2 linked regions of the Hydrogenispora ethanolica genome follow. The protein of the gene in region 1 interacts with the protein of each later gene in a pairwise test. Links are inferred from orthologs where the notes say so. Each region holds a gene or a part of one and is shown on either strand. Other genes may lie near its edges.

What was found.
Region 2: the proteins of obgE (region 1) and rplL interact in binary tests that used the Escherichia coli proteins (3 or more experiments, as listed by UniProt). The link is inferred for Hydrogenispora ethanolica from one-to-one orthologs.

The regions. Positions count from the first base shown.
Region 1 is NZ_SLUN01000022.1:80,512-88,897, reverse strand. The notes cover bases 2,127-5,054. They hold obgE (GTPase ObgE), read left to right. Parts: upstream 2,127-2,915; coding sequence 2,916-4,193; downstream 4,194-5,054. Other genes in these bases: proB (glutamate 5-kinase), read left to right, coding at 4,882-5,054; EDC14_RS17010 (YhbY family RNA-binding protein), read left to right, coding at 4,574-4,879; EDC14_RS17025 (sensor domain-containing diguanylate cyclase), read left to right, coding at 2,127-2,832. In the rest of the region: transcription factor FapR, read left to right, coding at 34-642; EDC14_RS17030 (beta-ketoacyl-ACP synthase III), read left to right, coding at 653-1,612; more of EDC14_RS17025, read left to right, coding at 1,726-2,126; more of proB, read left to right, coding at 5,055-6,015; EDC14_RS17000 (glutamate-5-semialdehyde dehydrogenase), read left to right, coding at 6,027-7,280; nadD (nicotinate-nucleotide adenylyltransferase), read left to right, coding at 7,341-7,946; EDC14_RS16990 (RNA recognition motif domain-containing protein), read left to right, coding at 8,212-8,386. UniProt on the Escherichia coli protein: An essential GTPase which binds GTP, GDP and possibly (p)ppGpp with moderate affinity, with high nucleotide exchange rates and a fairly low GTP hydrolysis rate.
Region 2 is NZ_SLUN01000065.1:394-4,899, forward strand. What follows is about bases 1,569-4,506. They hold rplL (50S ribosomal protein L7/L12), read left to right. Parts: upstream 1,569-2,820; coding sequence 2,821-3,192; downstream 3,193-4,506. Other genes in these bases: rplA (50S ribosomal protein L1), read left to right, coding at 1,569-2,072; rplJ (50S ribosomal protein L10), read left to right, coding at 2,274-2,798; rpoB (DNA-directed RNA polymerase subunit beta), read left to right, coding at 3,567-4,506. Also shown: rpmG (50S ribosomal protein L33), read left to right, coding at 1-24; preprotein translocase subunit SecE, read left to right, coding at 45-263; transcription termination/antitermination protein NusG, read left to right, coding at 281-805; rplK (50S ribosomal protein L11), read left to right, coding at 877-1,302; more of rplA, read left to right, coding at 1,359-1,568. UniProt on the Escherichia coli protein: The binding site for several of the GTPase factors involved in protein synthesis (IF-2, EF-Tu, EF-G and RF3). Is thus essential for accurate translation.

The DNA of each region.
Region 1 (8,386 bases):
TTATCAGGTAATAATAAATTGTTTAGGATGATCATGTCTAGCAACCCTAAAATCATGAAAAAAAACGAACGCCATCGCAAGCTTCTGGATGCGATCCGTCAAAATCCCTTCATCACCGATGAGGAACTGGCGGAGATTCTCCAGGTGAGTATTCCGACGGTCCGTTTGGACCGCATGGAGTTGGCCATTCCCGAAGTTCGCAAACGTACCAGGGAGATGGCTTCCCAATTCTTTGGGGTCTCGCAATCGCTGGCGAATCGGGAAATTGTCGGCGAATTGATCGAGATCGAGCCCGGAAAGAAGGGGTTATCCTTTCTCGATACCGATCGCTCCATGTGCCTTGAGAAATGCAATATCGTGAGAGGCCATATTATTTTTGCCATGGCCAACACCCTTGCCAACGCGGTGGCTGCGGCCCAGGTGGCTGTCACCGGCAAGGCGGAGCTGGATTTCTTGCGGACCGTCCGCGCCGGGGAAAAGCTGATTGCCAAGGCCCAAATCTTGGAGAAAAGAGGACATCGCTTCTTCATTGAAGTGATCGTCCGCTGTAAAGAAGAGATTGTCTGCAAAGGGACTTTCGTGATTCATGGCATGTCGTTGGAAATGGCCCATTATTTGAAACTATTAAAAGACGAAGACTAGGAGGAGTACAATGAAAGAAATTGGAATCTCTTCGATCGGAGCCGCGGTTCCCGAAAAACTGTTGACCAACGCCGATTTGGAAAAAATGGTCGATACCACCGACGAGTGGATAACCACCCGCACTGGAATCCGGGAACGGCATATCCTGCGGCCGGAAGAAAATATTTATGAAATTGTGACCAAAGCTGCCCGGATGGCCTGTGATACCATTGAGTTGGACCCGGATAAGCTGGATTTTATTGTTTCCTCTACCCTTACTCCGGATCGCTTCAGTCCGGCCCAAGCCTGTGAGGTCGCGCGCGAACTCGGGGCCAACCATGGTTTTTGTTTCGATCTGAATGCCGCATGCTCCGGCTTTGTTTTTGGATTGGCAATGGCCGAAAGCCTTCTCAAATCCCGAAATGATCTCAGCTACGGACTGGTTACAGCAGGCGAACAGCTCTCCAGGGTTACGGACTATTCGGATCGTTCCAGTTGCGTGCTTTTTGGTGATGGCGCCACTGCCGCGGTGGTCACCAGCGATCGCCCCCAACATTTGCTGCTCTGTACCGAACTCGGCTCCGATCCCTCGATGTCCCAAGAAGTAGTGATTGGCGGAATCAACGATTTGCTGCAGGACCGGCGTTCCAATTATTATTTTCGCCAGAACGGCAAAGTGGTCTTTAAATTTGCGGTAAGCAAAATCAAAGAACTGTTGGAGACGGTGCCGGCTAAAGTAGGGATTAAGCCGGAACAGATTAAATACGTGATTCCACACCAGGCCAATCAAAGGATTATCGCGGCCGGTAAAGATTTTTCCATTGGCGATATCGAGTTCATCAGCAATATCGAAAAATACGGGAACACTTCTTCGGCATCGATCGGTTTGGCCTTGCACGAAAATTGGCACCGGTTCCAGAAAGGCGATTATGTGATGTTGATAGCCTTCGGCGGCGGACTCAGTTGGGGAGCTGCTTTGATCCAGTGGTAACCTCGGTTCCGATTCTTTCGTTGCTGAGATTCGAGCGAAGTGAAAATTTGTTAAACCATCCTCTATTCATGCCGATATTATGGTATGGATAGAAGGGTGGTTTAATATTGACAATGGATTCAGCGAACATTGATTTTTATCAGAGACTTTTTGAATTGGAGAATGTTTTTGATGGAGAGCTTGATTTTGCTCATCTATCCAAGAACATTTTGAACACGGTAATCCGAGAAACCGCAGCGGTATCGGGTATCGTGTATTGGATCGAAACGGTTCCCAACGAACTGAAGATCAAAACGATCAGCGGCATTCCGACGACCCATATCAATGGAGTCACCAAAGTGTTGCGCCAGCCCGACGGGGTTCTTGAAAGAACCGTCAGGACTCCAGAGGCTTTAATACTGAATGGCTTGCATGAATCGCTTCCCGATGCTCCGGAATTAAAAGGAATGGCGGAATTTTATCGCAGCCTGATGATGATTCCGCTCAGCGTCCAGAGCAAACTGCTCGGATTGATCATCCTTTTTAAAGATCAGGATGCTTTTACCCAAAACCAGTTTGCGGTGTTAAATGCGTTCGCTCCCCGGATAGCCGTGCATCTGGATAACGCGCGTCTCTATCAGGTGACCAAGGAGACGGCACTTGAGAATGCGCGCTTGTACGTGAATCTTTCCAAACTCTATCAGCATGCGACCACCGATCCGCTGACCGGCTTATACAACCGCAACTTTTTGATGCAGCGCATTCGGGAAGAGATCAAAAAGGCCCGGCGCTTTAAGCAACCGTTATCCATTCTCTTTGTCGATTTGGACTATTTTAAGTCCGTCAACGAACAATACGGTCATCAGGTCGGCGATCAGTTATTGACCGAATTTGGTGATTTCATCAAAAAATCGGTCCGGGAATATGATGTCGCTTGCCGCTTTGGCGGCGAGGAATTTGTTATTTTACTCCCTCAAACTCCAGCCGAGAATGCGATGATATTGGCGGAACGTTTGCGGGGAAACATTGTCAAACGACGGTTTTGCGCCGACAAACAGTTAGCCATTACCGCCAGTTTTGGAGTCCATGGGCTCTCCGAAACATCCGATCATTCCAAACTGCTCGATGACGAGCAGCTTCTGTTAGAGATCGAAAACCTAATTGGCGGAGCTGACGAGGCTTTGTATCGGGCTAAAAACGATGGGCGAAACAAGGTGATCCTACACCAAGAACTCGCATGATTCGTCAAAAACCAGTCCAAACTTCCATTATTCTGGAAAGGATAATTCCGGATAGTCGTCGAATAATAATTAATGAGGTGTAGTTGTTGTTTCTAGATTATGCAAAAATCTTTTTGAAATCGGGACAAGGCGGTTCCGGAGCAGTCAGTTTTCGGCGTGAAAAGTATGTTTCCCGCGGCGGTCCCGATGGAGGGGATGGCGGACGCGGCGGTCATATCATATTCGTAGTGGATAGCAATCTGTCGACACTCAGCGATTTTCGGTATCAGCATCATTTCAAGGCCGGCAATGGCGGCAACGGAGAGGCGGTCAACCGGTTCGGAAAAGATGGCGAAGATTTGCGAATTCCCGTTCCAGTCGGAACGATCATTCGAGATGCGGAATCCAAAGCGTTGATTGCGGATTTGACGACTCCCGGAGCTGAATTTGTAATCTTGCGGGGCGGTCGTGGCGGACGTGGTAATTCTCACTTTGCAACTCCGACCCGCCAGACGCCGCGCTTCTCGGAAAAAGGGGAGCTGGGCTCGGAGTTATGGGTGGAGTTGGAGTTGAAGCTCATTGCCGATGTTGGGTTAATCGGTTTTCCCAATGCCGGGAAATCGACGCTGATCTCCAAAATTTCGGCGGCTCGCCCGAAAATCGCCGACTATCCGTTTACCACCCTCACACCCAATCTGGGGGTGGTGGACTATAAGGGACGGAGCTTTGTGGCGGTTGATATTCCCGGTCTGATCGAAGGCGCTCATCAAGGAGTTGGCCTAGGCCATCAGTTTTTACGCCATGTGGAGCGAACGCGATTGCTGATCCAGCTGGTGGATCTCTCGGGCTTTTCAGGGCGCGATCCCTATCAGGATTATCTGCAGATCAACCAGGAGCTGGAATTGTACAATCCCGATTTGGCGCACCGGCCGCAGTTGGTTGTCGCCAATAAAATGGATCTGCCGGAAGCCCGCGCCAATTTTGAAGAATTTCAAGCGAAACTGGCGCCGGTTCCCGTATACTCCCTGTCTGGAGCCACCGGAGCCGGAATCGACGAGCTACTGAATATGATCATTCAGAAGTTGGACGAACTGCCGAAAGCAGCGGCGGTTCCTCTCCCGGAACCGCTGACCCCTCTTCAACCCGCGGGTGAAACATCCGAGATCCAAGTGCTGAGGGATGGGTCCGTCTATATCGTTGAAAACGCCGCTTTAACCAAGCGAATCGCCCGTTTCGACCTGGAAAACGACGAGTCGGTCCGCAGCATGCAAAAGTTGTTAAAGCGATGGGGCGTCGAGGAAGCCTTGGTGAACGCCGGAGTCAAAGAAGGTGATCTGGTTCGGATTGGCGATTTTGAGTTTACGTATTCCGGTGAAGATTAAAACGGGAGGGTGAAACGGTGCTTTGTTTGGAGTGTGGGAATTGTCGAAGAGGTGAGGCGATCTATTATTGTACCGCCCGAAACGAATTTATCGTCACCGAAACGGCGGTTGTCCGCGAAAGACCCAACAGTTCATGGCGCAAAGGCGATCCCAGCTATGAAAACCACCGTCGCCAAATTCGTAAAGACAAAATCGGTTAAACAATGGGTGAAGCTTCCGGCTTCACTTTTTTTTAGCGTTCTTCGCCAAAATATGCTATAATTTTGGCTAATATCGGCAAGCCCACCGTAGACCGGGCGAGCCGACGGAACTACATTTTCGAAGAAAGAGTTGATATTCTTCCATATCGTGCAAAGGTAAAGAGAGAGAGGGCTAAAGTTTTGTTAACGAGCAAGCAGCGGAGTATCTTACGAAGCATGGGAAATGAATTGGAACCGATCCTCATTGTCGGAAAAGGCGGCATTACCGCCAATACCATCGAGCAGCTGGATCAAGCTCTTTCTGCCCGCGAACTGGTGAAGGGCAGAGTGCTCCCGCATACCGAGTGGGATACCCGGGAGACCGCTTCGGAACTGGCGGAGGCGACTGGCGCCGACGTGGTGCAGGTTATCGGCAGGAATATTCTTTTTTATCGTCCGCCGGAGACGGGCCGTTCCCCCAGGATCGACCTTTCCGGGGAGGGATGAAAGTGGATTATTTGGGCCGTTTACAGCAAGCACGGCGGATCGTGGTGAAGGTCGGTACCAGCACTTTAACCCATGCCAGCGGTAAGCTCAATCTGAACCGCATGGAACAGTTGGTGCGCCAATTGGCCGATCTGCAAAATCAGGGCAAAGAAGTGGTTTTGGTAACCTCCGGAGCCGTCGGGGCCGGTCTGGGCCGCCTGGGCCTCAACGAACGCCCATCCTCCATTATTGAGCGGCAGGCAATGGCGGCCATTGGCCAAGGCTTGTTGATGCAGGTTTACGAGAAACTCTTCTCCGAATACGGACCGATCGTGGCGCAGGTTCTATTGACCCGTAATGACATCAGCGATCGAAAACGCTACCTGAACGCCAGGAATACGATTCTGGCGTTGCTGCAATACCGGGCCATCCCGATCATCAACGAGAACGACACGGTGGCCACTGAGGAACTGAAGATCGGCGAGAACGACGCGCTCTCGGCTTTAGTGGCCGGATTGATCGAAGCCGATTTGTTGATCCTCCTTTCGGATGTGGATGGTTTATTCACCGCCGATCCACGCAAAGACCATTCGGCCACACTCATTCCGGTAGTGGTCGAGATTGACCAGCATATCCGGGCGATGGCCGGCGGAGCCGGCAGCTCGTGGGGGACCGGAGGAATGGTTACCAAAATTGAGGCCGCCCAGATGGCGACGGCCGCCGGGACCTCCATGGTATTAATGAATGGCAACGAACCTTCCAGAATTCAGCGGATATTCAACGGAGAACCGGTGGGGACGGCCTTTTTAAGCTCCCATAATGTGGTTTCCAGCCGCAAACGGTGGATCGCGTATGGCCCCCAAGTCAATGGCGCGGTCGTGGTGGATGCCGGCGCGGAACGGGCCTTGCTCCGCCAGGGGAAGAGTCTGTTACCTTCGGGAATTTCCGAACTGCACGGCGAGTTTGAGGAAGGGGATATGATTCAAGTCGTCAATTCCGAAGGAATGGAGCTCGGACGGGGTTTGACCAATTATGGCATGGAACATCTGCAGAAGATTATGGGCAAAAAAAGCATTGAAATCGAAATGATTCTGGGGTTTAAAACTGCCGATGAGGTGATTCACCGGGATAATCTGGTGATTACGGCTTTAAACTAGGGGGTATCGCAATGGAGATCGCGGAGTATGTCGCGGAAATCGGAAGGCGGGCTAAGCAGACCGCGCCCATCCTGGCCCGGTTATCTTCTACCTGTAAGAATCAACTATTGATCAAGATGGCCGATTATCTCGTCGCTGAAAGCGAAGCGATTCTGGCCGCGAACCGGCAAGATGTCGAACAAGGCAAGTCGAAAGGGCTTTCGGCCGCGTTAATCGACCGTCTGACGTTGACTCCCCAGCGAATTCAAGGCATGGCCGAAGGACTGCGGACGCTGGTCAGCCTGGAAGATCCCATCGGGAAGGTCACCGGGATGTGGAAACGTCCCAATGGGTTGGAGATCGGCCAGCAACGGGTGCCTCTCGGCGTGGTGGGAATCATTTACGAGGCGCGGCCGAACGTGACGGTGGATGCCGCGGGACTGACGTTGAAGACGGGAAACGCCGTGATCCTGAAAGGCGGTTCCGAAGCTTTGCATTCCAATCAGGCGCTGGTGGGAACGCTCCGGAAAGCCTTGGCCGATTTGGAGCTGCCTGAGGATGCGGTTATTTTGGTGGAGCGGACTGAGCGGGAAGCGGCCACGGCGCTGATGAAGTTGAATCAGTATTTAGATGTGCTCATTCCGCGCGGCGGTTCCGGACTGATCCGGGCGGTGGTCGAAAACTCCACGGTTCCGGTTATCGAGACCGGTGTCGGGAACTGTCATACCTATATTGACGGCGACGCCGAACTGGAGATGGCCCGTAGGATTGCCTTTAACGCCAAGGTGCATCGTCCGGGCGTCTGCAATGCCATGGAGACGCTGTTAGTCCAGCGGGACATTGCTCCGCGCATCTTGCCGCTGCTCGCCGAGGATTACCAGAAAGCGGGGGTTGAGCTACGGGGCTGCCCTGAGACTTGCCGGCTCATTGCGGCGCGGCCGGCCACGGAAGAGGATTGGGCCACCGAGTACCTGGATCTGATCCTGGCAGTCAAAATCGTGGCCGATGTCCACGAGGCGATCGCGCATATCAACCGCTACGGGACCCGGCACTCCGAGTGCATCGTCACGACCAGTTACGCCAAGGCCCGCTTGTTTTTGGCCGAGATTGACGCGGCCGCGGTTTATGTGAATGCTTCGACACGGTTCACTGATGGTTTTGAATTCGGCTTTGGCGCGGAGATCGGCATCAGCACGCAGAAGCTACATGCCCGGGGACCGATGGGTCTGGAGGCATTGACGACCATTAAGTATATTATTTACGGCGACGGTCAGATTCGGAAATGAATGACGCTTGAGCCGGCATTTTAGGGTCTTGATCAATCTCGGCATGGAGTTGACACAAAGATGATGTTTGGAATGATGGGCGGCACATTTGATCCGATTCACTTCGGCCACCTGGTTCTGGCGGAGAAGGCCCGGGAAGCTTATCATCTTGAGAAGGTACTTTTCGTTCCGGCGGCAATTCCGCCTCATAAGATCGGCGAGGTGTCCACCTCGGCTGCAAACCGCTTGAAAATGGTGGAATTGGCCATTGCCGACCATCCGAATTTTGAAGCTTCCGGCGTCGAGTTGGAAAGAACCGGTCCGTCCTATTCGATCGATACCGTCCGTCAACTCAAGCAAAGCCATCCTGGAATGGAAGCGGCCCTGATCATGGGTTTTGACTCATTGCTGGAGCTTCACTCCTGGAAAGATTATCAATCGATACTGGAGGAAGCCCGGATCATCACCGCCTTCCGCCCGGGGTATCCGATTCTGAAAAAAGGGGATGACTGGCCGGCCTTCCTGCACCCTTTCAGAGAGCGGATTCTCTTTTTGGAAGCGCCGTTGCTCGATATTTCCTCGACTTGGTTGAGAGTGGAGCTAATGTACGAACGGTCGATCCGTTACCTGGTGCCGGATCCAGTACTGGAGTACATCGCGGAAAAGCGAATTTACCGGGATTTTTAAAATTGGCGTCACCGCTGGTATAGTCAGATTTTTTTGACGCACAATATTAACGGTAAAGGGCTGAAGTTGAACCGTTCGCTGGTTTCCTGACTCGAAAAACTGAGTTTTGATGCTCGAATGCTCCGGCAACTTAAAACTCGGGTTAAACAACTGAATCAGAACCGATGATGCCGGGGCCATAAACAGTCAACATATAAACGGTACTGGCTAGCGCGATTTAGGACTGAGCCCTCACGTCCTTACGGATGAAAGAGAGGTGAAAAAGTTGACCAAGACCTTATATGTCGGAAATTTGCCCTGGTCGGCCACAAAAGAAGATTTGGCATCCTTTTTTGCAGATCAGGCTCAGGTCAAATCGAGCCGGATTATTACCGATCCGGCCAATGGTCGTTCTCGAGGCTTCGGGTTTATCGAGGTCGAAGATGAAGACGTCGACCGGG
Region 2 (4,506 bases), on another replicon or contig:
ACAAGCCATAAAGAGACCAGATAACCAATAGAGGGGTGAGGAGCGTGCAACAGCCCGTAAAAAAAGAAGCCCGGTTTGAAGGAGTCCAACGGTTTTTTCGAAACGTTTCCGCTGAACTTAAAAAGGTGAACTGGCCCAGCCGCAAGGAATTGACCACCTATACCATTGTGGTCATTGCCACGGTGTTGGTTGTTTCGGTTATCATCACGACTTGGGACTGGTTGTTGACCGTGATCTTTAAAGTCTTCGGATTCTACCGGTAGTAGCGAGGAGAAATCGGATGGAAAAGAATTGGTATGTCATTCATACCTATTCCGGATATGAAAACAAAGTAAAAGCGAATTTAGAACGGCGTGTCGAATCGATGGGGATGGAAGACAAGATCTTCCGCATTTTGGTTCCCACCGAGGAAGAGCTGGAGATTCGCGACGGGAAACGCAAAATTACCAAGAAAAAGATTTATCCCGGCTATGTCATTGTGGAAATGATCTTAACGGATGATTCTTGGTATGTTGTTCGCAATACCCCGGGAGTTACCGGCTTTGTGGGCTCCGGTTCCAAGCCGATTCCGCTCCAAGAGAAGGAGACCAAACTAATCCTGCACCAGATGGGGATCGATGAACCGCGGACCAAGATTGATTTCGAGGTTGGCGAGATTATCAAAGTGATCCGGGGACCGTTTGAGAATTTTTCCGGCTTGATCGAAGAGATTAACCCGGAAAAAGGGAAGATCAAAGTGAAGGTTTCGATGTTCGGCCGGGAAACCCCGGTGGAACTGGATTATCATCAGGTTGAAAAGCTTTAGGATTTCCGGTGTTTTAAAGTGGGAGGGTTTAACCCGTTATAACCACATCAAATTGAAGGAGGTGAAGGGCAATGGCTAAAAAAATTACGGCTTTCGTAAAACTGCAAGTTCCGGCTGGTAAAGCAAATCCTGCGCCACCGGTAGGCCCTGCCCTAGGTCAACACGGCGTCAACATTATGGAGTTTTGTAAGACGTTCAACGAACGCACGTCGAATCAGGCTGGAATGATCATTCCGGTTGTGATCACCGTGTATGAGGATCGTTCGTTTACATTTATCTGCAAAACACCCCCCGTGCCTGTTTTGATTAAAAAAGCCATTAATGTGGAGAAAGGTTCCGGAACTCCGAATAAGGATAAAGTCGGTAAGATCAGCCGGGCGAAAGTCCGCGAGATCGCCGAGCTGAAGATGCCGGACCTGAATGCCGCCAGCGTAGAGGCAGCCATGAGCATGGTCGCCGGTACGGCGCGCAGCATGGGGATTGTGGTAGAAGATTAGTCGCTTCAAACCGTGGGAGGAAGTAATTCCGTTATGACCACAAAGGAGGAAATGATATGCCGAAACATGGAAAACGCTATCAGGAATCCGCGAAATTGGTTGACGGCGTTAAGCTGTATGACCCGGCGGAAGCCTTGAATATTATTAAATCGATGCCAGTAGGTAAATTCGATGAGACGGTCGAGATTTCGATCCGTTTGGGCGTAGACCCGCGTCATGCCGATCAACAGATCCGTGGCGCCGTGGTGCTGCCTTTTGGTACCGGACGTACGGTGAAAGTGGCCGTCTTCGCCAAAGGCGAAAAAGCCAAAGAAGCCGAAGAGGCGGGCGCTGAGAAGGTTGGCGCCGAAGACCTGATTGAAGAGATTCAAAAAGGTTGGATGGACTTTGATGTGGCCGTGGCGACTCCGGATATGATGGGCGCTGTCGGTAAACTGGGTAAGATTTTGGGGCCGAAAGGCTTGATGCCGAACCCCAAGACCGGCACCGTTACTTTTGACGTTGCGAAAGCCGTAAAAGAGATCAAAGCCGGTAAGGTCGAATACCGGGTCGATAAGACCGGTATCGTGCATGTGCCCATTGGGAAGGTTTCTTTTGAAGCGGAAAAGTTGTTGCGTAACTTCCGGACGCTGATGGATGTGATCGTCAAAGCCAAACCGGCCAGCGCCAAGGGGACCTATATCAAGAGCGTGGTGCTTTCGGCTACGATGAGTCCCGGCGTCAAAGTTTCCCCGCAATCGGCCCAGTCGGCTGCGAGCGCCGAGCATTAAAATACGGAAGATTGTACTTCAACTGAATATTTGAATTCGCGCCATAGACAGTAGGCATCGGTAATTGAGCCGATTTAATGGGGAAACCCGCCTACCGAGGCTGGAATGGTTTTCACAGGGTGATAACAGACCTCCAGTTTAGCTATGGGGGTCTTTATTTTTTGTTTCCAAAGGTGATTACTTTTTAAAGGAGGTGTAAACATGGCAAGACCGGAAAAGGAAGCGGCGGTAAGTGAAATTCAAGAAAAACTGCAGAAATCCAAAGCAGTAGTACTCGCCGACTATCGGGGGCTGAATGTTCAGGAAGTTACCGAGCTCCGGAAGAAACTACGGGAAGCCGGCGTCGAGTATAAAGTCGCTAAGAACACTCTGACCAGCCGGGCGGCGAAGTCGGTTTCCATCGAAGGGCTCGATTCCTATCTGAGTGGCCCGACGGCTTTGGCATTCGGATATAACGACCCGGTTACACCGGCGAAAATACTCTCGAATTTTGCCAAAGATCACAAACACTTGGAGCTGAAAGGCGGTATTCTCGAGGGAAAGGTCATTGACTTTAACGCCGTCAAAGCGTTGGCTGATCTGCCTTCCCGCGAGGCATTGCTGGGTCAAGTGGCTGGTTTGATGCAGGCTCCGCTCCGTGGCATGGCTACGGTGCTTTCAGGGCCCATCCGCAATTTGGTTTATGCAGTTGAGGCGATTCGCAAGCAGAAAGCCGGAGAAGAATGATTATTAAAGGAGGATTCTATCGATGAGTAAAGTAAGTGAAGTTTTAGAGATCGTCAAAGGTTTATCCGTTCTGGAATTAAACGAATTAGTCAAAGCTTTTGAAGAGGAATTCGGCGTATCCGCCGCCGCTCCGGTTGCAGTCGCTGCTGCTCCGGCTGCCGCTGCTCCGGTCGCTGAAGAGAAAACCGAGTTTGACGTCCTGCTGGTGAGCGGCGGCGCCCAAAAGATCCAAGTGATCAAAGTGGTCCGCGAAGTAACCGGCCTCGGCCTGAAAGAAGCCAAAGATCTGGTTGACGGCGCTCCGAAGAAAGTCAAAGAAGGCATTTCCAAGGCTGACGCCGAGGAACTCAAGAAGAAACTCGAAGATGCCGGCGCTACCGTTGAACTGAAATAATCGGGTGTTGAAAAAGGGCTGGTTAATTTTCCGGCCCTTTTTTTATTTTTTCCTTGACAGGAAATTCTTACTGTGATATTATAATAATCTGCGAAGTTTGGCAATGGTTTCAAAAAAACTTTTTTAAACAGGTATAATCGCGGCTATAATATTAAAAATAAGTGAATGCGGGCTGAGGTTGCTGAAAAGTAGTTTGACGAATATTCCTTGAACAAAGATAGTGGCGAGGATAACTATTGTTACCTTGCTTTTGTCTGTTTTCGTAGGTACTCAGGCCCGGTTATTACTATTCTGAAGAGGTGAGTGGCTTGCAGGAAGCTGTCCAAAAACATCGTAACAGAGTGAGCTTCGCCAAGATCGAAGAAATCCTGGATATGCCGAACTTAATTGAAGTTCAGCAGAAATCGTATCAGTGGTTTTTAGATGAAGGCTTGCGTGAAATGTTCCGAGACATCTCGCCGATTCAGGATTTTACCGGCAATTTGGTCTTGGAGTTTATCGATTATGCGCTGGGCGATCCGAAATATCCGGTCGAAGAATGCAAGGACCGCGATGTTACATATGCTGCGCCGCTGCGGGTGCGGGCCCGGCTAATCAATAAAGAGACCGGCGAAGTGAAGGAACAAGAGGTCTTCATGGGCGATTTCCCGTTGATGACCGAGAAAGGAACCTTCATTATTAATGGCGCCGAGCGGGTTATCGTTAGCCAGCTGGTCCGTTCGCCGGGCGTCTATTTCGGAAGAACTCAGGATACCACCGGAAAATACCTATACTCCTCCAGCATCATTCCCAACCGTGGCGCCTGGTTGGAGTATGAATTCGATTCCAATGACGTGTTATATGTGCGGATCGATCGGACCCGGAAACTTCCGGTGACCATATTATTGAAGTCTTTGGGATTGGGCAACAACTATCAGCTCAATGATCTCTTCGAAGGCCACGAAGTTATCAAAAACACCCTGGAACGGGATAACACCCAAAACGAAGAAGAAGCTCTGGTTGAGATCTATAAACGGTTGCGTCCGGGTGAACCGCCGACGGTCGATAGCGCGCGTAGCCTTTTTGAGACGTTGTTTTTTGATCCGAAACGCTACGATCTGGCCTCGGTGGGACGTTATAAGATCAATAAGAAACTGGGCTTGAACTTCCCCGCCAAATCGACCAAACCGTATGTGGATGCCGAGGGAAACGAGGTTCCGGGCCAGGAAGCCGTAAAGACCTTAATGAAGGAAGATGTCATTGAGGTTGTAAAATACTTACTGAATTTGTTTGGCGGGGTCGGCGAGATCGATGACATCGACCACCTCGGCAACC